Regions from separate parts of the Bombilactobacillus sp. ESL1197 genome, predicted to be linked through region 2. Evidence: riboswitches for the same ligand, from Rfam matches in the RefSeq annotation. Region 2 holds a riboswitch; the other holds the start of a gene.
The links. Region 2 has a riboswitch for lysine ahead of lysA (diaminopimelate decarboxylase). Riboswitches for the same ligand answer to the same signal wherever they lie in the genome.
Positions count from the first base shown of each region.

Region 1 (11,902 bases), 540 kb from region 2:
AAAGATCACATCAACCAGTGGCAAGATGGCCATCCTAATATTCGTCAAATCCAGCAGGATATCACTCAACACGCCAGTTGGTCGTTATGTTTACAACAACAAGTTGTTGGTACTGCAGCGCTAATTAATGGCCCTGATCCTAATTATCAAACTTTAGCCAATAACAACTATCACAGTCATGAGCCTTATGCTGTTATTCACCGCTTTACCGTTAATCCACAGTTTAGCGGCCAACAGCTGGGCCGTTATCTCATGTCTAATTTAATCACGCAAGCTTATCAACAGGGTTACCAAAATTTACGCATTGATACGCATCCGCAAAATCTACGCATGCAACATTTAATTGAACAAACTGGTTTTCAAAAACGGGGAACGATTGAATTGCTAGATAACCAACATGCTTTGCGGTGGGTTTATGAATTAAATTTGTGAGTTACATCAAACTGTACTGTTTTAGAAACTGCATCAATCTGAATTTGTGCTCCCAAAACAGTAGGCAACATTGGCACTGTGTGACAACTATCATAATCATAAATAATTGGTAAGTCAGGATTATTAAGGACCTCTTGTAAAATATCAATGGGGCGCTGGTGACTTTGTTGATCGTCAAACAAGGCGTGCTTTCCCAAAATAATACCGCCAATTTGGTCAAAGACTCCCGCTATTTTTAGATGCGCAAAACTACGTTCCACCGTCGCCGCATCTTTTTGTGCATCTTCCAGTAATAAAATGTCACCTGTTTGCAGCCGTGGAAAATATTTCGTACCAAAAATCCCCGCCATGGTATTTAAATTGCCGCCCATCACGCGACCTGTTAAATAAGGAGTTACTGTATAATGCCAGTGATTAGCATGGCGCTTTTTAGGATGTTGCCACTTTTCCCAATTAATAGCTTCCTCACTCCAATATGGACGTTGGTGTAAAGTTACCGTTGTACTAGCCTGTAAAACAGCTAATAAATCTTGCCACATCAAATCCACATACGGTGGCCATTCACCAAAGGAAGCCACCACTGCCGGACCATAAATCACCCGACAATTGGGAGCCTGCGCTTGCACAGCTAAAAGTAAGGCTGTCGTATCCGAATAACCGATAATCGTCTTGGGATGCCGGTTTAAATAAGAAAAATCCACATAGGGTAAAACTGAATTAGTATTATTACCACCAATGGCAGCCATTAAAATAGGGATATCCTCCCGATAGATTAATTCGTTAATTTCCTGTGCACGCTGCCGAATTGAGCCCGAACGATAAAACTCACTTTGTCCGGTTAATGACCCTGCTACTACCGAAACACCTTGTTGTTTTAAGAAATTAACCGCTCGTAAGTAGCGCTGAGGTGCGAGTGCACTAATGGGTGTTGAGGCTGAAAACATTCCTATTTTCATATTTTTCACTTTCTTTTATGATTAAACATGAATATTAAATAAGAGATTAGAAATAATTGGCCTTTGCCTTATCTAATCTCTTATTATCTTAATATTTAACTGTTAAAATTTTCTGGGTTAAGCCAATGGATCCCAAGCAGGAACCAAAATTGGATCTTGTTGCCACTGTTGTTGTTCCACAGGAGTCAAGAATGCTTTTTGAACAATAATTTCGTATACATAGTCACTAAACCATTGATCATCCATGACAAAATAGCCTTTCGTACCGACTTGTTCGCCCCAAGAATTTTCCACTTTCCACTTGCGTGCGTGGCCCTGTTCGTCTAAATCAACACCAGTCAAAACCATGGCGTGAGACATTTGAGCTTGCCGAGTTTCTAAGCGTTGTTCTTTTGTCATCGTTAAATCCATCGCTAATAATTCTTGATACTGATACAAATCACCAGCTAATAGTCCTTGCTGACGATTAGACTGCGCACTAACATCATTGCCAAACCACACTGTATCTCCCGCCTGTAATTGCTGAATAGCAATTTGCTTTAAACGTTCGATTGGCAAATTTAAATCTTTTTGTTGCTTAGTGCCCACCATATTCGTATCGTCTTTGAGATGATACGTCCGACCGTATGGTTTGCTAGCTTGTGGCGCATTGAGTAAAGAAACATAGTCGTTAAATGGATAAGCACAATATTCTTGTGCAAATTGTTGTGGTGTAATGTTCGTTGCTTGAATTAATTTACCAGTATCCGTTTTTAATTCTAAATCAAAGTTAACTGGTGGCTGGCCAAAACATAGCACACAAATACGGTAAACTTCACTGAGCATGGCTTTAATACTTTGTTGTACTTGTTCCTCTGATGCTTGTTGTTGCACTAAAGAGCGCAATTTTTCCGCGTCTTTACGCAATTTAGTATTCAAAACTTGGGAAAATTCCTGCGTATGTTCTGAATTATAAGTTTCTGGCATCACATATTTGGGTACCACCCCGTATTTTTGAACCAAATTATATCCGTAATTCCAACGGCCACCATCTTCATCCGGTCCCGCTAATAATTGGGCCACATACCGATCCGTTAACTCCCGATCAGCGGTTGCAATCACTTGTTGGTAAAAAACATTCGCTTTTTCCAAGCGGTCATAAAAAGACAGGTAATTCTGAGATAATTCAAAATCTTTAATTTGATATTTCGTCGCAAACTTCGTGCGCAAAGTTGTGAGCGTTGAAAATAGCCAACAGCGCCCAGACTTTTTTTGATTCGAGACTTTACCAGTGGCTACTTCAACATTAAATTCTGGGTTTAACTGCCGCAACTGTGCTTGATTTTGGGTGGCTTTATTAAACCCATTATTCTGCACTAAAGCTCCTTTAATTGCCGCAGCTGGTTGTTGTTTTAAATCTTGATGAAATCGCTGTAATTGTTGTTGGTCAATTGCTTGCAAGTTGATCACTCCTAGACTTTTCTTATCAGACAGTTTAAACTATTGGAGATTAATAGTAAATAGTTTAATGAGGAAATTCTAAGAATGCAACCAGTTAAAATTGCTTATTTATATGAAGATTTAATGAACACCTACGGTGATTCGGGCGATGTCAAAATTTTACGTTATTTTTTAAAGCAGCAAAATTTTGATTGCACCGTAACCAATATTAGCTTAAATGATGACTTCAATGCCTTAGACTACGATTTTTTGTTCTTTGGTGGTGGGCAAGATTTTGAGCAATCGGTGGTCGCGCACGATATTTTACGCCACAAACAAACCATTACCGACTACATTGAAGACAATCGCCCCATGCTCGGAATTTGTGGCGGCTATCAATTCTTGGGCTCCTATTATCAAACGAGTGGCGGGCAAACCATTCAATGTTTGGACATTCTCCCCTTTCACACCGTCTTCAATCCTCAAAAACGAATGATTGGTGATACGCATTTCACCACCAAATTTGGTGAAGTTCATGCGTTTGAAAATCACAGTGGGCAAACTTTCTTTGATGATTCCAAGCAGTTAAAACCGTTTGGCAAAATGATTGAAGGTTACGGCAATAATCAAGATGATGGTGTCGAAGGCATGATTTATAAAAATACAATTGGTAGCTATGCGCACGGTCCCTTACTCAAAAATACTAACGTTGCCCAAGGTTTAGTACAATTAATCATCACTAATTATCAGCATCATCATGCACCAGCTGAGCTAAATAATTAACAGTCACCGCCTCAAGACCGTATAATAATCTATATATGAAACCATAAAACATGATTTTTCTTGTTAAAAATTAAATAATCGCAAATTAAGGAGTGATTTTATGACCAAGATGACTGCAGGTCGTGCTTTGGCTCAAGTCTTAGTCAAATGGAACATTGATCATTTATATGGTATTCCGGCTGACTCAATCAATAATGCCGTAGAAGGTTTATATCAAGAACGTGAACAGCTCAAGTACATTCAAGTCCGTCATGAAGAGATTGGTGCCTTAGCAGCCACCGCTGATGCTAAGTTGACTGGTAAAATTGGCGTTAGTTTTGCTTCTGCCGGTCCCGGTGGTGTCCACCTGTTGAATGGCTTATATGATGCCAAGATGGATCATGTCCCCGTTTTAGCACTCGTCGGTCAATCAGCCACTGGCATTATGAATACGAACTTTTTCCAAGAAATGAATGAAGATCCCATCTTTGCCGACGTAGCAGAATTTCATAAGCAAGCTACTACAGCTGAACAGATTCCTTACTTAGTAGACGAAGCTATTCGTCATGCTTATGCTACTAAATCAGTTTCCGTTGTCATTTTACCGGATGATTTATCAGGCCAAGAAATTGATTTTCAAGGTTTCCAAACAGCTGCCATTGCCCACAAACCGGCTAATTTATTAAAGCCAACTGCAACGGAGATCCAACAGGTTATTACAGCTTTAAAAGAAGCGCAACGGCCCGTTTTGTGGCTAGGTCAAGGAACCAAGGGAACCAGAGAACTGGCAGTACAAGTCGTGGAACAATTAAACTTACCCGTCTTAACCACCGTTCCTGCAACTGGCGTTATTCCAACTGACCATCCCAACTTCATGGGTTCACGGGGTCGATTAGGGACCAAACCTGGCTTTGAAGTTACTAACGCGAGCGATTTAGTTATCTTTGTTGGTTCCAATTATCCGTTTGCGCGCTTTTTACCCGATTCTGTCAAATTTATTCAAGTGAATAATAATTTAGCCGATTTGGGCAAACAATACGATGCTAGCGTGACCGTTTTAGCTGATAGTGCCGAATTTTTCAAAGCGTTATTAGCTAGTGGCTATCAACGACCTGAAACTCCGTTTGTCAAAGCAGCTAAGCAAAACAAAGCTAATTGGGATCAATGGTTACTGCAATGCGCCCAAGATGACAAAGACGGCTTGCGAGCTGAAGGTGTGATTCAAGCCATTAAAGAACACAGTACGAACAATGCCGTTTATGGTTTAGATGTTGGTAATAATACAGAATGGTCTATTCGCCAATTACCATTTAATCAAGACCAATCATTTACCATGTCCCCCTGGTATGGGACCATGGGCTTTGGCTTACCCGCAGGCTTAGCCGCCCAATTGAATTACCCTAACCAACAAGTTTGGAGTATTTCTGGCGACGGTGGCTTTGCAATGGTCATGCCTGATTTATTAACCGAGGTCAAATATCAATTACCAGTCATCAATGTCGTTTTGGAAAATAATTCCTTTGGTTATATCGAACATGAAAAAATTCAAAATCAACAATCCATGTATGGTATCAACTTATTAGGGGCTGATTGGGGACAAGTGGCCACAGCCATGGGTGCTCACGGTTTTACTGTGCAGAACTTAAGTGAATTACAGCAAGCCATGCAACAAATTGATGAATTACAAAAGCAAGGTAATCATTTACCTATTGTGTTAGATGCAAAGATTCAAAATATTGATCCAATTGATACCAGTTTTGTTCCTGTCAATGAAGATCTATTTGATCAACCTACAATTGATCATTATCGTAAACTTTACGATGTCTCAGCAACAAGTCAGCCTTCACTGCAGACGTTGATCAAACAATTTTCTGAAGTTGAATAATATTTCTATTAAAAATGCAGTTTACAAAACGTTTGTAAACTGCATTTTTTGTTTATTTTTGATTTCTCTGACAAACTTCAATAATTTCATGGTTCGGACCGTAAAAATTAAAATAACTAATTCCATGTTCCCAAAATGGTAAATGCATCACCTGGTCATCAATAAATTCAAAACCCAATTGGTGCACATAATCATAGGCTGTTTGAATGTCATCGGTATCTAATGCCAGGTGATTAATTGCACCATTCACGGGATTAATCGGTGCTTCATATAATTCAATCAGCAAGTCATTTAGTTGCAAGAAACCGACTTTACTGCCTTGATTGTCTTCTTGATTAATTAACTGAAAACCTAATTTTTCATACAAGTCAACGCTCTGGCTAAAATCTTGCGTAGTGATACCAACATGTGAAATCCCTTTAAAATAAGCCATTTTACAATCCTCCAATATTATATTTTTCAACTTGATTATAATCTTTTTCTAAAAGACAGACTGAACTAATCTTGTCTTAGAGTCGACTCCAAGGTGTACAGTGCCACTAAAATTTGTAATAAAGAAGGTTTTAGCAAATGACTAATATTTTAATTATGGCAGCCAACGGGCAGATTGCACGGATTGTTGAAGAACGAATTCTGTCCGAACAGCAATTTCAAAATATTCATTTGACTTTATTTTTAAGAAACAAACAGCGTCTAGCCCGCTACCAAAATAATTCCCGGGTAACTTTAATCGAAGGCGATTTATTAGATGAGGCGGCAGTAAACCAAGCCGTGATAAACCAAGATTTAGTCTTTGTAGCCGTTGTTGATCACGATTCAAAAAATCGCATCACCCAAAACGTAGTTACTGCTATGAAACAGCAGGGGGTTAACCGGGTACTGTTTGCCAATGTGCTGGGATTATATCACGAAGTTGGCGGTGAATTTGGCCGCTGGAACGCTGAATATATTGGACGCGGTTTACCATCTGCTAGACAGAGCGACCAAATCCTCAAAGAATCTGGTTTAAATTACACAACATTGCGTTTACCTTGGTTAAACGACCGCCCCGCAATCAAGTATCAAATTACGACTCAAGCTCAACCTTATTTAGGTGTTTCAGGCTCACGTCAAAGTATTGCGAACGCAATTTTAAAAATAATTGCCGATCCAAAGCAATATAGTTACGAAAGTATTGGTATCGCTGATCCAGACACTCAAGGTGCAAACCGCCCGGTTTATTAAATTAAGCATCTATTACTAATTAAAAAAACGGTTCATCACTTGTTTAACTGGCGATGAACCGTTTTTGATTGTGCTTCAAAATTAACCGTGATTAGTGGTCAACTTGTTATTTAATTATCAGACATCATATAGACAAATTGGTCCGTGGAAATTTTCTCATTTAAAGCCGTAACTAGCTCTGGAGCTAACTGATGCTTGCGGAGTTCTTGTTGCACAAATTCATATTCATATTGAAAAGCAATAATAATCAAATCACGTTCTTGGGTTTCATCCGTTTCATTGTTACTGAAGCGCTGATGCCGATAAGCATAATAATGTTGCACTAAATTAACTTCGGCAATATTTTCTGGATCACGTAATTGCTTTAAATATTGACTGACAGCCTGGTAACCGACATTCTCCAATTTACGCAACTGATCCTTATTATAAGCCAACGCTTTACGGTCTTTTTTAGACAACTGCACTGCTCGTTTTCTTCTTAACCGCCGAATCCGCCAGCGCAAAACCACTAGCTTACACCACATCTTCAACTGAATTAATGGATTGGTAATAATTTTGCGCATTTGCAATATCTGTTGGCGATTGTACTGCCAAACAATCTTAGAATCGACATCTTCATTATTTTGCACAAAGTGATCGATTGCTGTAAATTCAATACTTTCGGTTTTTTCTAATAAATTTCGTACTTGCTTAGGGTTAGCTCGGGCATTATCTAATTTTTGGCTATTCAATAATGTAATGACATGGCTGAGCGCTAGTGGATTTTGGTCATTATTTTCACGTAACTCCTGAATCGCGTAGTTGACCAATTTTACTAGCTGGTCAGTAAATTCGTTAATCGTAAATGGACTGACCTTGGCCGGTAAGAGTCGTGGTAACAACAAAGTAGGCACAACTAGACTCAACAAGATAATAATTTCGGCCACAAAAATCAGATCTGTCCGAAAGGGAATCAACTTACCATGTTGCATAATGGGTAACGAAAATGCCATTGCTAAAGTAATTGTGCCGTGGATTCCACTCAAAGCAATGATTAGACTGGTTTTTGCTAAGCTTTGACCTGTATCCGGTAATTTGATCCAGCGCCAGTACACCCATAAAAACCGCAAGGCTAACATCAACAAATACAAACCACTTGCCAATAACAACAATGTGGAAAAATGTAAATTATTATAATCGACGATGGCCAGCAAATTGCGGGGCAAACTAATTCCCAATAAGACAAAGACAAACCCATTTAATAAATTAGATATAATATCCCAAGTTGATGATAAAACCACTTGATTCGATGATGAGGTCAAGCGTAGCTGACGTTTATAAATACCAAATACTACCCCCGCAGCAACGGCGGCTAAAATACCTGACAGATGAAATTCTTCGGCCACTAAATAAACAATAAATGGTGCCAAGACATTAAAGGGAACTGTAATCGCAGTCGCATCAAATAAACGGCGTTGAAAAACAATTTGGATACTAACGAGTACTAATCCTAACAAAATGCCCACAATAACTCCACCGACAAAAGTCGTCAAAAAAGTCCCAACGCTATGCCAAATACTAAATTTTCCGGTAACAAACGCTGCGAGCGCCAAATTTAAAGCCACTAAACCCGAGGCATCGTTAAATAACGATTCATTTTCTAAATTCTGCATTAAAGATTCTGGCACTTCAATATCGGCAGTAATGGAAGAAACCGCCACTGCATCGGTAGGCGCCACAATAGCTGTTAAAGCTAAAGCCAAACTTAATGGTAAAGCATCCCACAGCCAGTGAATGAAAAAGCCGCCCACAACAATCGTTAAAATGGCTAGTACAATCGCTAATGACAACACATTACGAAAATTACTTTTTAAACTATGAAAGTCTGTATTCTGACCATCATTAAACATGAGTGGTGCAATAATAATCAAAAAGAAAATTCCGGGTTTTAAATTAAAGTGTGTAAATTCCGGTAGCCAAGACAAAGCAAAACCCGTGGCAATTTGATAAAAAGCTAACGGAATTTTTGGATAAAGTGAATAAATGATATTAGCTGCAATAGTTGCACTAATTAACAACAAGCATGTAAAAAATAATGACACAAATTTCCCCCTTATTGTTGAATAGGCAGCTGTGAGTTAATTATTGGTTGACTGAAGAAAATGGGAACAATAATCTTATTAGCAATACATTAATTGTTCTTTATAACCCCGATACTTGCTGGATTAGCGCTCTAAAAACTTATTAGCTTTAAAAATAGCTAAGGAAATAATCGGTACAATGATCACCGCCGCCAATAATTCTGGCACCCCATTACTGCCAACGACTCCCATGATTGCCCAATTTAATCCTTTAACCGGCACTTTATAAGATGCCGCCATCGCTGAAGCATAAAGAATCCGCATTAAACCTAAAACTAATAATGTATTGGTTAATGCTCCAATAGCAGCAGCGACCACCATTGCTGGCGTTTTACTTTTCAGCTTATTAGATAACCAGCGGTAAACCCAACCAGCAAAGTAGCCAACTAAAATCCGTGGCAAGACCGAGATCACCGGATTGGTAAACACAATCGTGTCCAAAATACTAGACGGCGCTGCATAAGCACGTATTAATGAACCTAATCCCCAAATAAAACCAATCAAAGCTCCATCGTTGGGGCCTAACACAATTGCTGCCACAATAACTGTGATATGAATAATTGTAACATTAAGTACCCCTAAAGGAATATAACCTAAAAATGGCGTCATTGATTGAATCAAAATAATGGCAATCAAAATCGCCCGAATGGCAATTTTATAAGCTTTACTTTTACGCAATGTTTTCTCCCTACCCCAATCATCAAAATCAATTCTTGGTTACTAGATTAAAATCAATAATAAGTATACCATTTTTCAAAAAACTAGCTAGACTTGCGAGCAATTAAAGCTTAGCAGCTGCCAAAACTATACCAATTGTTAAATTAGTTGGTTAAAGCTTATTTAAATGAGTTCTTTTTAACCGAACCATTTTGGATTAATTGACTTTTCACCAATTACCACTACTTGCTTTAAGTTGGCTTGACTTTCCAACAATTTGCGCTAAAATTATAAAGCAAACAATCAAAGAAGAGGTTGCTAAATTTAAGAGTAACGTTCAGCCGATTATGAAGAATCTAAGCCTGAACGTGAAAGGACTTTTAGCCGAAATGGTGTTTAACTTCATTTATTCACTGTTGGGTTCAGATTGAATAAGTCTGAGACTGTCGCAATTAATAACAATTGCGGGGCGCTATCTACGATTTTATACTAGTAGCCTCTTTACGATTTGCGTAAAGAGGCTTTAATCGTTTTTAGAGTCCTTCTCACTTAGGAGGATTTTTTTATGGCAGAAAAAGGTTCACAAGATCACGTACAGCGTAATCTTAAAAACCGCCATGTTTCCATGATCGCTTTAGGCGGTTGTATTGGAACTGGTTTATTCATGACCTCAGGTTCGACAATTTCTAAAGCTGGCCCGGGGGGCGGCTTAATCGCCTATCTGGCCATGGGGATCATGGTTTACTTTTTAATGACTAGTTTAGGTGAATTAGCCACTCATTTGCCCGTTTCGGGTTCTTTTGCTACTTATAACGCTAAATATGTTGACCCCGCACTAGGCTTTGCGATGGGGTGGAATTACTGGTTCAACTGGGCTATTACTGTTGCGATTGATATCTCGACAGCTGCCTTATTGATTCAATACTGGTTGCCCCATACTCCCGGTTGGATTTGGAGTTTACTCATTTTAGTCGTGATCTTTTTGATTAATGCTTTAACCGTTTCTACCTTCGGTGAAACCGAATATTGGTTATCTTTAATTAAAGTGGTGACGGTTATCGTCTTCTTAATCATTGGCTTTGCCATGATTTTAGGAATTATGTATCATCCGGCTGCTGGTTTAAAGAACTTCACTTATAAAAAGGCCCCCTTTGTTGGCGGCTTTCCAGCCATCTTAAATGTCTTCTTAATTGCCGGCTTTTCCTTCCAAGGAACTGAATTAGTTGGTGTAACCGCGGGGGAATCAGAAGATCCAGAACATGCAGTACCGAAGGCCATTAAAGAAGTCTTTTGGCGGATTTTATTATTTTACATTTTATCTATCTTTGTGATTGCTGCTTTAATTCCTTACACCAGCAAGAATTTATTGAGTGCGGCTAATGGTAATATTGCTGTTTCGCCATTTACCCTAGTCTTTAAACGTGCTGGACTAGCTTTTGCCGCCAGCTTAATGAATGCCATTGTTTTAACAGCCGTACTTTCCTCAGCTAATTCTGGTGCTTATGCTTCGACAAGAATGTTATATGCCTTAGCACACGAAAATTACGCTCCTAAAGCGTTTGGCAAAACAACCAAACATGGTATTCCTTTACTGGCTTTAAGCGCTACTATGTTAATTTCTTTATTAACTTTCGCAACCAGCATCTTTGGGCAAAAGATTTATATGTGGTTAGTGGCCGCTTCTGGCTTAACCGGCTTCATCGCTTGGGTTGGCATTGCCTTAAGTCATTATCGTTTCCGGAGAGCCTTTGTGCTACAAGGTCATGATTTAAGTGAACTCAAATACCACGCTAAGTTATTTCCTTTAGGACCAATTATTGCTTTAATTTTGTGTATCCTAGTCATCGGTGGACAAAATATTGATGCCTTTGTACATTGGGATTGGCAGCAAATTGGAATTACTTATATTGGCATTCCATTAGTTCTAATCTTATATTTTGGTTACAAATGGAAACACCACACTAAGATTATCCCGCTAGAAGAGATTGACGTTTCAAGTGAAAAATAATTATTACTAATAATAATTTAAGAGACTGGCCATAACAGCTTACTGATGACATTCTTGACAATTCGATCAGTAACTCGTTGCTAAAGACCAGTCTCTTTTTGTTAACAAATTAATTACTAGATTTTTCCGTTAATGCAACAATGGCCGTAATCTACGGGCACAAAAAACTGCTACGATCGCTTTGAGTGTATCTCCCGGAATAAACGCCAAACTCGAAACTACTGCTTTACTCCAGGATAAATGACTTTGAATTGCTAACCAGCTAGCGCCGACTAAATTAACACCAACAACGCCCAGCAACCAGACCACCAAAAATTCCGTCCACCATTTAGCAGAAAAGAACGTGCGCTTTAAAGTACTGCCGACCAGTAATGGCACAAAAAACCAAGCCGCTAAGTAACCCCCCGTTGGTCCAATGAAACTAATTATTCCACCACGT
Region 1 is NZ_JBYLTY010000001.1:354,831-366,732, reverse strand. Features, by position in the region: gene AC3B6B_RS01505 (GNAT family N-acetyltransferase) at 1-432, shown strand, start outside; gene AC3B6B_RS01500 (S66 family peptidase) at 414-1,388, opposite strand; gene AC3B6B_RS01495 (C1 family peptidase) at 1,506-2,828, opposite strand; gene AC3B6B_RS01490 (type 1 glutamine amidotransferase) at 2,913-3,590, shown strand; gene AC3B6B_RS01485 (thiamine pyrophosphate-dependent enzyme) at 3,691-5,454, shown strand; gene AC3B6B_RS01480 (VOC family protein) at 5,507-5,887, opposite strand; gene AC3B6B_RS01475 (NAD(P)H-binding protein) at 6,025-6,678, shown strand; gene AC3B6B_RS01470 (cation:proton antiporter) at 6,789-8,759, opposite strand; gene AC3B6B_RS01465 (ECF transporter S component) at 8,883-9,476, opposite strand; lysine riboswitch at 9,757-9,938, shown strand; gene AC3B6B_RS01460 (amino acid permease) at 10,021-11,463, shown strand; gene AC3B6B_RS01455 (biotin transporter BioY) at 11,593-11,902, opposite strand, start outside.
Region 1: linked by a shared signal. The riboswitch ahead of AC3B6B_RS01460 (amino acid permease) and the one ahead of lysA (diaminopimelate decarboxylase) in region 2 are both predicted to bind lysine.

Region 2 (11,902 bases):
GTAAAACCTTGAGCATTTAAACTAGCTTTAACAGCAGACGGTGATGGATACATAAATAACGCATGCATCTTAGGGGTTAACAACCGTTGCCAAGCTCCAGCTTGCGCCACATCACCCGCAGCTAAAGCCGCGTACATTTTGGTCATTTCTCTTCCATATAAATGGCTGGCTACTGAAATAACTCCTTTAGCACCTAATACTTTTGCTGTCAAAGCTTGTTCATCTTCGCCAGTATAAACGGCAAAGTCTTGAGGAACTGCTTGAATAATGGCTTGTAAATCCGTTAAGTTTTCGCATTCCTTAACGCCGATAATATTCTTATTGTGTGCTAAATGGATAACGGTTTCTGGTCGCATGCTAACACCAGTCCGCCCTGGAATATTGTAAATCACAATTGGTAGCGGACTTTGGGCCGCTATGGCTTCATAATGGGCAATCATACCGCGTTGATCAGGCTTATTATAATAAGGAACTACTACTAAAACGGCATCAATTCCAGGAATTTGCCCGACTTGCTTGGTAAAATCAATTGTCGCTTGTGTGTCATTAGAACCACTACCAGCCACAATCGGTACGCGGCCATTAATGGTCTGACTAAAATGTCGATACAAAGCTAATTTTTCTTCATTAGACATCGTAGCTACTTCGCCCGTAGTTCCGCCAACAATAAAACCTTGACTACCAGTCTGTAGTAAATGTTCAATCAATTGATCCAAACCATCAAAATCAATTTGATTATCTTCAGTAAAAGGTGTCACAATCGCTGTCATTAATTCTACTTGTTCAAACATTATTCTTCCTCCTATTGTCCCATTCTCTGTTCCAAAAACTTCCGGCCCACGCGTACACCTACTGCCAAAGCCGCTTCATTCGGCTGCAATTGGGCAGTGTGTAAACTCGCAGAACTCTGCACTCCCAACCAAAACATTACACCAGGAAAATGATGCAACAAATACCCAAAATCTTCACCAGTCATAGCCGGTTTGGTTTCTACCAATTCAATCTGTGAATCGCTTTGACAAGAATCCATAAACAATTTGGTTAATTGCGGATCATTGACTACTGGCAAATAGCCCCCTTGATTAAGCTTTAACTGAACTTGCAAATCAAAACTTCGCGCAATGCCATGAGCTATATCATCTAGCCGTTGCCCAATTTTTACAATCATGGGTTGATCCAACCCCCGAATTGTCCCAGCTAAATGGGCATGACCAGCAATAATATTCCGAATTGTTCCAGCGTTCAGCTGACCAAAAGTAACTACCCCACTGGCTAGGGGATCAATATTGCGAGCTACTATTGTTTGGGCTTGGTTAACAAACTCTGCGGCCGCCACAATCGCATCATGGGCTTTTTGGGGAGCAGCTGCATGCCCACCTTTGCCAATAAAATCAACATCAACCTCGGTAGTTCCAGCAAATAACGTGCCCTGGCGACAACCGATTTGGCCGACTTTCAGATCGGGATTAACATGCAAGGCATAAAATTCGTCTGGCCGAAATTGCCCAGTAAATACGCCTGATTTTTCTGCTATAACTGCACCACTATCACTTTCTTCCGCTGGTTGAAAGAAGAATACTAAATTATCTTGTGGTTGGTGCTCCGCAAAATATGCTAAAATCCCCAAAGCAATCGTTAAATGAAAATCATGCCCACAAGCGTGCATGACACCAGCATGCTTAGATTGATAGCTTAAGTTAGTTGCTTCGGTCAATGGTAAGCCATCCATATCTGCCCGATAACCCAAAGTTCTTTTCGGATCCGTACCTTGAACATGAACCAAAATGGCCGTTGGTAATTGATTAATCGTTTGTACTGTTAGATATTGCTGTGGTAATTGCGCAATAATTTGTCTTAAGTAGGCAGACGTTTGCGTTTCTTTTAAAGCTAGTTCGGGGATTTGGTGCAAGTGGCGCCGAATTTGAATTAAATCTTCATCTAATAGCATTAATTTCACAACTTTCGTAAGTCAGATTCTAAACCGGTTTTTTGCTGTGTTTGAGTATCAACTTGTTTAATCACTTTCGCCGGTACCCCCGCCACCACACTATTGGCAGCCACATCCTGGGTCACTATTGCTCCGGCTGCTACAACTGCATGCGATCCAATTTTCACCCCCTCTAAAACTACAGCATTAGCACCAATTAAAACATCATCACCGATAACAACGGGCTGGGCAGAAGCCGGTTCAATCACACCAGCAATCACGGCGTTAGCTCCGACATGAACCCGTTGACCGATCTGAGCGCGCCCACCGATGACTGTGCCCATATCAATCATGGTTTTGGCACCAATTTGAGCACCAATATTGATCACGGCCCCCATCATCACCACGGCCTGATCACCAATTTGTACGTGATCACGAATCAAAGCTCCAGGTTCAATCCGCGCATTAACATTCTGAATATCTAACAAAGGCACCGCTGAGTTACGCGCTGTTACTGTTAAATGTTGAGCTGTAATGACACTTTGGTTAACTTGCAAGAACTCTTGTATCTGAGCATAATCGCCATAAACAACTCCGACTTGCTCGCCAACAAAACTTTCAACCCCAGCTATCGCTTGTAACTTAGATAAATCGCCCTTAATTACTACTTGCACCGGCGTTTTCTTGGGTGCTTGACTAATAAAATTAATAATTTCTTGTGTATTCATCACAAATCACTCTTCTCCAGTTACTTGATAATCTTGATCTAAACGAAGTAAATCCATCGGTGTTTCTCGTTTGACAACTACTTGGCTATGCCCACGTTCGGCAAAAACCACTGCCGGACGTGCTACGCGGTTATAGTTGGAAGCCATTGAATAACCATAAGCACCCGTATCCAAGATTGCTAAAATATCGCCCGGCTGCGTTGGCGGTAAAGGTTGATTCTTAACTAAGATATCACCAGATTCACAATAACGTCCTGCAATAGTTACCGTTTGCGTCGTTTTAGCTTGTGGTGCTTTCGCTAACACAGCAGTATAATCCGCTTGGTATAAAGCGGGGCGAATATTATCACCCATGCCCCCATCTACCGTGACAAAATTACAAATCCCAGCCACTTTTTTATGGGTTCCAATTGAATAAAGACTGACTCCGGCGGCCCCGACTAAAGAACGTCCCGGTTCAATCCAAATTTCTGGTAAAGGTTGTGAAGCTAATGGCCAAGCTTGTTGTAATGTTTGAACAATGGCTTGAACAAATTGCTTAGGAGCCAAATCCTCGTCACTTGCAACATACTGAATACCAAAGCCGCCGCCAAGATTTAAGACTTGTGGTACAAATTGAAATTTTTGGTACCAACTGGCGACTAACTGACATAACTTTTTAACTAACAATTCAAAACCTTCAACAGCCATGATTTGGGAACCGATATGGGCATGTAAACCAATAACTTGTAATTGTGGTTCTGCCAAAGCCTGTTGTAAGGCAGCTTGTGCTTGCTGTGATTGCACATCAAAGCCAAACTTGCTGTCAATTTGCCCAGTTTGATCATATTCATGGGTATGTGCTGAAATACCAGGCGTAATGCGTAGCATAATCGCCACTTTTCGCTGAGGATAACTTTCGTGTAGCAATTGTGTCAACATGTTTAATTCATCAAAATTGTCAACAATGATGACTCCAATCTGATTTTGCACGGCGTAATTTAATTCTGATAATGATTTATTATTACCATGAAAACTAATCTGCGCGGCGGGAAAACCGGATTGTAATGCCGTCATCATTTCTCCTAAAGAAACTACATCAACATGTACTTGTTCTTGTTGCATCACTTGATAAATAGCTTTCACAGCAAAAGCTTTGCTGGCATAACTAATCGTGGCGTTAACGCCGGCTTGTTGAAAAGCTTGCTTAAATTGATGAACTTGTTGCCGAATTTGGGCGACATCATACACAACCAATGGTGTTTGATATTTATGTGCTAAATCCAGGGCATCGCAGCCCCCGATTGTCAAATGTCCTTGCGCGTTTAATGCCATTGCTGACTGCATGATTGCGACCTCCAGTAAAAATAAAAATTAATAATAAAAAAGGTCCTTTTGCTCGCTTTCGAACAAAAGAACCCATCATTCATTGCTAAAATTATGGCATTAGTTTGTCGTAAGCGCTCCGTAGAGATATTTTTCTACGACAGTCCATAATTTATTCAATTATGTCCCAGAATTTAAGCCCCGGCCTTTGGACTTAATCCTTCGGCAATCGCCCCTTTCACTATATTCTCAGCTGACCAGCTCCTATAGTTACTCTTGTTGATTGCGACCTCTTCGATATATAAAATATTATAATTAATTAAAATATTTGTCAAGCTATTTTAATTTATTTCGGCAGATAGTTAAAAAATAAGTAGTTGCAGATTAAAAAATAAATGTTAGAATGCAAATTAATCCCCTAATAATTTTAATAATTGGGTAATAATTGATCAAGCAGAGAGGAATTCGTTAGTTATGAAAGTTATTAAATTTGGTGGTAGTTCGCTAGCCACTGGTTCACAATTTCAAAAAATTATTGCCATTATTCGAGCTGATCCTCAGCGCCGCATTATCGTTACTTCCGCTCCCGGTAAAAGATTTTCCCAAGATACCAAAGTAACCGATTTGCTAATCAAATACAGTCAATTAGTTATTAACCATCAGGATTTTACCCCCATTGTGACCGAAATTTGGCAACGTTACGTCGAGATTGCCCAAACTTTTGGTTTATCGAGTCTGCAAATTGCTGACTTAAAGCACCAATTAGACATTTTACCCACTACCACTTTCGCCAATAATGATTATTTAACCGCCGCGTTTAAAGCCCATGGTGAAAAGTTAACCGCCCAATTATTAGCCCTGATCTTGCAACATCAAAATCTTGATGCCCAATACATATCACCGCAAGATCTCGGTTTATTAGTTAGTGATCAACCTCATGATGCTGAAGTTTTAGCGCAAACTTATCTTAACCTCAAAAAAATTAAGCTCCAACACCAATATTATATTGTGCCCGGTTTTTATGGCCTCACGGAAAAGCAACAAATTGCGACCTTTTCCCGCGGCGGTTCTGATATTACTGGGGCCATTTTAGCTAAGGGATTTCAAGCTGATCTTTATGAAAATTTCACAGATGTCGACGCTATCTATGCGGCTAATCCCCAAATCGTTGAGCATCCTCAAGCTATCAAAACTATGACTTACCGGGAATTACGTGAATTATCCTATGCTGGTTTTTCTGTTTTTCATGATGAAGCGCTCATTCCGGCCATTCAAGCCCAAATTCCAATTAATGTCAAAAATACTAATCATCCCGATTTACCAGGAACTTTAATTGTACCTGAAAAAGACTTTCACCCTCAACAATTAATGACGGGGGTGGCCACGTCCAACCATTTTGTGGCTCTCTATTTGCACCGTTATTTACTCAACAAAGAAGTGGGCTTCACACTCAAATTACTACAAATTTTTTATAAATATCATATCTCTTACGAACATATGCCTTCTGGAATTGATGATGTTACAATCATCTTTGATCAACGCCAATTTACACCTCAAATCGCCAAACAAATGTGTCAAGAAATTCAAGACACGCTTCATCCCGATCAATTAGAATGGATCGATGATTACGCCATTACAATGATTGTTGGCGAAGGTTTCCGCCAAAAAATTGGGGTCTTAAAAAAGATTATTGATCCGTTAGCACACGCCCATATTGGTTTACACATGATTAATCAAGGGGCTTCTCGTATTTCTATTATGATCGGTACCAAACAATCAGACGCTGATAAGGCCGTGCGGGCCATTTATCATAGTTTTTTCGAATAGGAGACTTTAATATGGTGCAATTACTCAAAGTTCATGGTTCACTCAATCAATTCTTATTGCTGGACCAAACCCTTTTACAACAACCATTAACTACTCAAGAATTACAATTATTAGTCCAAACTTTAACCCAGATTCCCGCTTTGCAGCCAGTTGACGGTTTACTTGTCGTGGATCAAGCAACGGAGCCAACAGCCTTAGGTCAAATGCAAATTTTTAATGCGGACGGTTCAATAGCCTTAATGTGCGGCAATGGTTTACGAACAGTGGCCCGCTATTTAGCAGATAAATTTCAGCAAGATGATTTCACTGTGGAAACTTCACAAAAAAGTTTACACGTCAAACGTTACCCCAATTTGGCACCCAACGTGCCAGCCTTTGGCGTGGAAATCTCCCCCGTCAGTTTTGAACCACAGACTGTCGGTTTAACTACTCCAACAGAGCCAGTCATCAATCAGGTCATTCCCACGATTGATCCTGACTTAAAATTTACCGCTTTAGCCGTTCCCAATCCGCACTTGATTACTTTTGTACCAGAAATTGATACAACTCGTTTGCAACAGCTCGGCCAACAATTAAATGACCACAATCCTGAATTACCTGACGGAGTTAATCTAAGCTTTGTTAAAATTTTGGGACCGCAAACAATTTTTGTGCAAACTTTTGAACGCGGTGTCGGTTTAACCAACGCGTGTGGGACCGCAATGTCTGCGGCCAGCTTAGCTTTAGTCTTAAATTATCCGCAAAAAGCCCAGTTAGAACAACTACTTCAAGTTTACAATCCGGGCGGTATGGTTCAAACCAAAGTTCATCACCAAGCCGATCAATACTGGATGGAATTAATTGGTAATGCGACCATCATGGGCCAAACGCAGTTGTCAGAAGCTTGGTTACATCAGCCCCAAGCTACGGACAAGATTAGTTTGCAAAATGACAGTGAAGCCATTGCATACCGTAATTGGACTCAACAGCTAAAACTTTAAAATAACAATAAAATGAGGCTAGAACAATAAGATTACGCTCTTATTATTCCAGCCTTATTTTTGTTTTAATTTAAAATAATTGAGTTTTTAAGATTTGGCTTTTTGGTTCAAATACGAATGCCGAATACCATAACAGAAATAAACAATTAAGCCAATGATAAACCAACCTAAGGCATACCACTTAGCTTCTTTACTCAAGCCCCAAAAGACTAAGAGTGAACCTAAAAAGCCTAGTAATGGCATAACTGGGTAAAAGGGCATCTTAAATCCAGGTTCCGGCAAATCTTTGCCTTCGCGCTTCCGTAAGCCGTAAATTCCTAATGTAACAAACATAAATGCAATTAAAGTTCCGGCCGAAACTAATTGTGACAAAATACCAAATGGGAAAATAGCGCCCACGATTACATCAACAATCGTCAAGACTAAAACAGCATGATTAGGCCGATTTTTTTGATCCAAATGACCAATCCACTTAGGTAACAAACCATCACGGCCAAAAGAATACAATAACCGTGAACCGGCCATCATCATTCCAATTAAAGCGGTAAACATACCAATAACCGCCACGGCTTGCACAATAGCTGCCACTAAACTATGACCGCTATGCCGTAACGCCCAACCAACCGGTTCAGCATTATTAGCATATGCAGTATACTTAAACATCCCCACCAAAACTAACGAAACACAAACAAACAAAAACACCGCAATTAATAACGAGCCTAAAATGCCCCGCGGCATAGTTTTTTGTGGATCCTTAGCTTCGGCTGAATTAGCTGCAATTGAATCAAAACCAATATAAGCTAAGAAGATCATCGAAACACCCGCATAAATACCACGCCAACCGCCAAAGGCACTACCATCAGGGTTTAAGTGATACTTAGGAATAAACGGTACATAATTGTGCGGATGAATTGCAGTTAAACCAACGACAATAAATAACAAGATTGCTAAAACCTTGCACACGACTAACACATTTTCTACTCTAGAAGCTTGAGATGCACCTAACGATAACAAAAGAGCAACCGCAATAATTACCACAGCAGCAATTAAGTCAATGCCGCCACCGGCGGTTCCAATCGGATTCGCTAAAAATTTGGGCAATTGCAAACCTAAAGGTTCAATCAATCCCCGAAAATTGGCCGAAAGACCAGAACCAACAAAGGCCACCGCAATGAAATACTCTGCTAATAATGCCCAACCGGCAACCCAACCAAAAAATTCACCAAAAATCACATTAATCCACGAATAAGCGGAACCCGCAAAGGGCATGGCTGAAGCCATTTCTGAATAAGCAAAGGCCACTAATCCAGCAACAATCGCCGCTGCTAGGAACGATAACACTACCGCCGGTCCAGCATGTAAAGCTGCCACATCACCAGGTAAAGTAAAAATGGCCGTCGATACAATGGTTCCCACTCCTAGAGCCAAAAAGTCCTTTGTTGTTAAAGATTTAACTAAGTGTGAATCCTTTGATTCATAAACACTCGGATCTTCTTTTCGAAAAATCCGCTCCTTAATACTCGCCATAAAAATGCCTCCCATAACTTTGTTGCTTTAATGAAACTTCATTAGAGTATGGTTAACATTTTCTAACAAAAATATAAATTTGTCAATCTTTCATTTCTACTTTTAGCTATTTATTCAAAAATAGTATTTTACGGATAATTTAATGTGCCTGAAGCATAGAGAAAGGCCTAATTATTAGGCCTTTCTGAGATTAATTCTTAACTTCTTTACATTTCGTGCATTGCGTGTAAATGGTAAGTTCGTGGTTGCTTAGGATCGTAAACTTCAATTTGCGCCATCATGCCGGTATCTTCATGCTCCAAAATATGACAGTGGTACATAAAAATACCTAAAACATCAAAGCGAACTCGAATGCGCACCGTTTCGCCAGCATTAACACCCACTGTATCCTTAAAACCGGTTTCGTTAGGATACGGGGCTTGACCATTACGACTAATTACTTGAAAATGACAACCATGCATGTGAAATGGGTGAATCATCCCCCCACAAGTATCATTAGTATTCGTAATTTCCCAATCAACGGTTTGTCCTAATAATTGTTTGCGATCAATTCGCGTCATATCAAAGCGCCGACCATCAAGCAAGACCTCATCATCCATTCCCGACATTACAACCTTTTGAACCGGAGCTTGTTCATCAGCTTGCCACTGCGGAACATCGAATAACTGATCGGGAATAGTTTGTTTAGCTTTAGTCATGGCACCAATTTCAAAAGTACATAAAACCGTATCATCAGACAGCAACTGTACTTGATCGCCAACTTGACAATCACTAAAATCAACCACAATTTCAGCTCGTTCAGGAACAGTTAACATTAAACGATCTAAATCAATAGTTTGTTTTAAGAAACCACAGTCTCCCGCAATTTGCGTAAAACGGCGCCCATCATTAAAGTGCAACCGAAACTCACGTCGATTAGCAGCATTTAATAAACGTAACCGCACTTGCGGAGTCGTCACCTTAAACACACCATTGATCGTACCGTTCACTAACGGATACTCACCTAAAGTCCCATCCACATCATAATCGGCTTGATAATCCAATTGATTATCATGATAGGAGCGATCTTGCAGAATTAGTGGTAAATCATCGACACCGTATTCTTGAGGCAGTGGTAAGGTTTTAGCATGTTCATCAGTAACAATTACCATGGCTGCTAAACCATTCCAGACTTGGCGGGCTGTATTGGGACACGGATGTGGATGCATCCAATCTGTTTGCGCCCCTTCTTGATGCAATGTAAATTCAATATCGCGCGCTTGGCCAGGCAAAATGGGAGCATGGGGACCACCATCAGTAATGGGACCCGGAATGTTTAACCCATGCCAATGTAACGTCGTGGTTTCGGGTAAGTGGTTTTCAATATGCACATGATAATGCCAACCATCATGCAAGACAACCGTTTGTCCCAAAATCTCAGCATTATAGCCCCAGGTCTTGGTTAATTCACCTGGTAAAATCGCAGCTTGTGACTCCTGAGCCACTATGGTATACCATACCTCATGATCTTGAACTTTATCTGGCTTTAAAATTGGCGGAATCCTGAGCGCCTTACTAGGCACCTGCGGCAACGTCAGTTTTTTATAACCACCATCATGTAGGTCATAGACGTTTTCATCATAAAAATATTCTTGATAAAATGGTCGTTGACTCAAATTAATCACTCCTTTTCACAATTTGATCATAACACACTCTGCGTTTAGGAGAAATCAAACCGAACGCTTCATCGTAACATCGGTTACTTGAAAGCCCAACTTTTGATAGAGATGCTGTGCCTTGTGATTAATTCCAAATACGTGCAAGCCGAGCTCTTGATAACCCAAATCATGTGCCTGATGAATCACCAAATTTAAAGCTTCTTGTCCCAAGCCTTGATCTTGAAAAGTATCCAAGATGGCAAAATCATATAAAAACAAATACGGTCGTGCTGAGTAATCACTATCCATGACTTCCGCTAGCCAAACGTAACCCACTGTTTGCTCAATATTTTGCACCACATACAAAAAATTGTGGTAAGTATGTTGTTGATCCGGTAGCAATAATTTAAACTCTTCCTCCGCTCGAAATAATGCTTCCTGCTTCGTCCAAGCGTGATTTAACATCTTTTGCTGTGCATATTCTTTTGTTTGCGAACTAAAAAAGCTTTGAAATTGTTGATCATCCATTGTCTTTAATACTAAATCTGTCATATTCATTGACCTTCCTTGCCAAATTCTAAATAAATAGTAGCTTTTATATTTTTTTAAAGTTAAAATATTACTGATATTCAAGGGGGTTCTTTGATGGCGACAAAAATTAGCATTATTGTACCATGCTTTAACGAAGAAGAAACGGTGGAGCTATTTTATCAAGCTATCGTTCATACTTTTCAAAAATTACCAGCATATGAGCCGGATATTTTATTTATTAACGATGGCTCAACCGATCACACCTTACAAAAATTACGCCAATTACACGAAGAGCCAACCATTGAAAGCCACTATTTATCTTTTTCCCGGCAATTTGGGAAAGAAGCCGGCATTTATGCAGGGCTGAAAAACGTTGACGGCGAATTAGTGACAATTATGGATGCTGATCTACAAGATCCCCCCAGCATGTTGATTCAGATGGTTCACCTCTTAGAAACCACGGATTACGATTGTATTGGTACTATGCGCCAAGATCGTAGTGGTGAACCACCGATTCGTTCCTTCTTTTCCAACCTTTTTTACCGCATCATCAATAAAATTTCCGACACGCAAATCATTCCGGGTGCCCGCGATTTTCGCCTAATGCGCCGCGATATGGTCAATGCTATATTAGAGATGACTGAATACAATCGCTTTTCGAAAGGAATTTTTTCTTGGGTTGGCTTTAAAACTAAATATTTACCATATAAAAATGTCGAACGAGTTGCTGGCAAAACTAGTTGGAATTTTTGGAGTTTATTTAAATATTCCGTCGAAGGCATTACTGATTTTTCCACAGTGCCCTTAATTGTAGCAGTTTGGCTCGGCTTAATTGTCATGTTCTTAGCTTTTGTAGCTCTATTATTTATCGTCGTGCGTTCTTCGATTTTTGGCAACCCGACCAAAGGTTGGTCTTCTTTAATTTCCATCATCCTCTTTTTAGGCGGTATGCAATTATTTTTCCTAGGAATTATTGGTAATTATATTGGCAAAATCTTCTTGGAAGTGAAACGCCGTCCGCTATATATTGTGAAAGAAAAAAAGTAGATTGCAAATAAAACCACTTTTTTATGCAATAAAAAAAGCCTAGAAAATTCTAGACTTTTTTTGTTGACGCAAAAACATTAAAAATTTTATAACCGTTGATTCAATTCTTGGCCTAATTCTTCAAAACCAGGTTTACCTAACAAAGCAAACATGTTCTTCTTATAAGCTTCAACACCTGGTTGATTAAATGGATTGATGCCGTTCAAATAACCCGAAATAGCAATCGCAATTTCAAAGAAGTAAATTAAATAACCTAAAGTATAAGCATCTTGTTCTGGAATATGCACACTCATTACAGGCACACCACCATCAGTATGCGCTAAGACAACCCCTTCATAGGCCTTCTTGTTAACGTAATCCATGGTCTTACCTTCCAAGTATTGTAAACCATCT
Region 2 is NZ_JBYLTY010000001.1:896,847-908,748, reverse strand. Features, by position in the region: gene dapA (4-hydroxy-tetrahydrodipicolinate synthase) at 1-791, opposite strand, end outside; gene AC3B6B_RS04125 (N-acetyldiaminopimelate deacetylase) at 803-1,948, opposite strand; gene dapD (2,3,4,5-tetrahydropyridine-2,6-dicarboxylate N-acetyltransferase) at 1,954-2,655, opposite strand; gene lysA (diaminopimelate decarboxylase) at 2,662-3,981, opposite strand; lysine riboswitch at 4,084-4,263, opposite strand; gene AC3B6B_RS04110 (aspartate kinase) at 4,435-5,787, shown strand; gene dapF (diaminopimelate epimerase) at 5,799-6,767, shown strand; gene AC3B6B_RS04100 (APC family permease) at 6,855-8,294, opposite strand; gene AC3B6B_RS04095 (multicopper oxidase family protein) at 8,501-9,949, opposite strand; gene AC3B6B_RS04090 (GNAT family N-acetyltransferase) at 10,004-10,483, opposite strand; gene AC3B6B_RS04085 (glycosyltransferase family 2 protein) at 10,577-11,509, shown strand; gene AC3B6B_RS04080 (glucose-6-phosphate isomerase) at 11,596-11,902, opposite strand, start outside.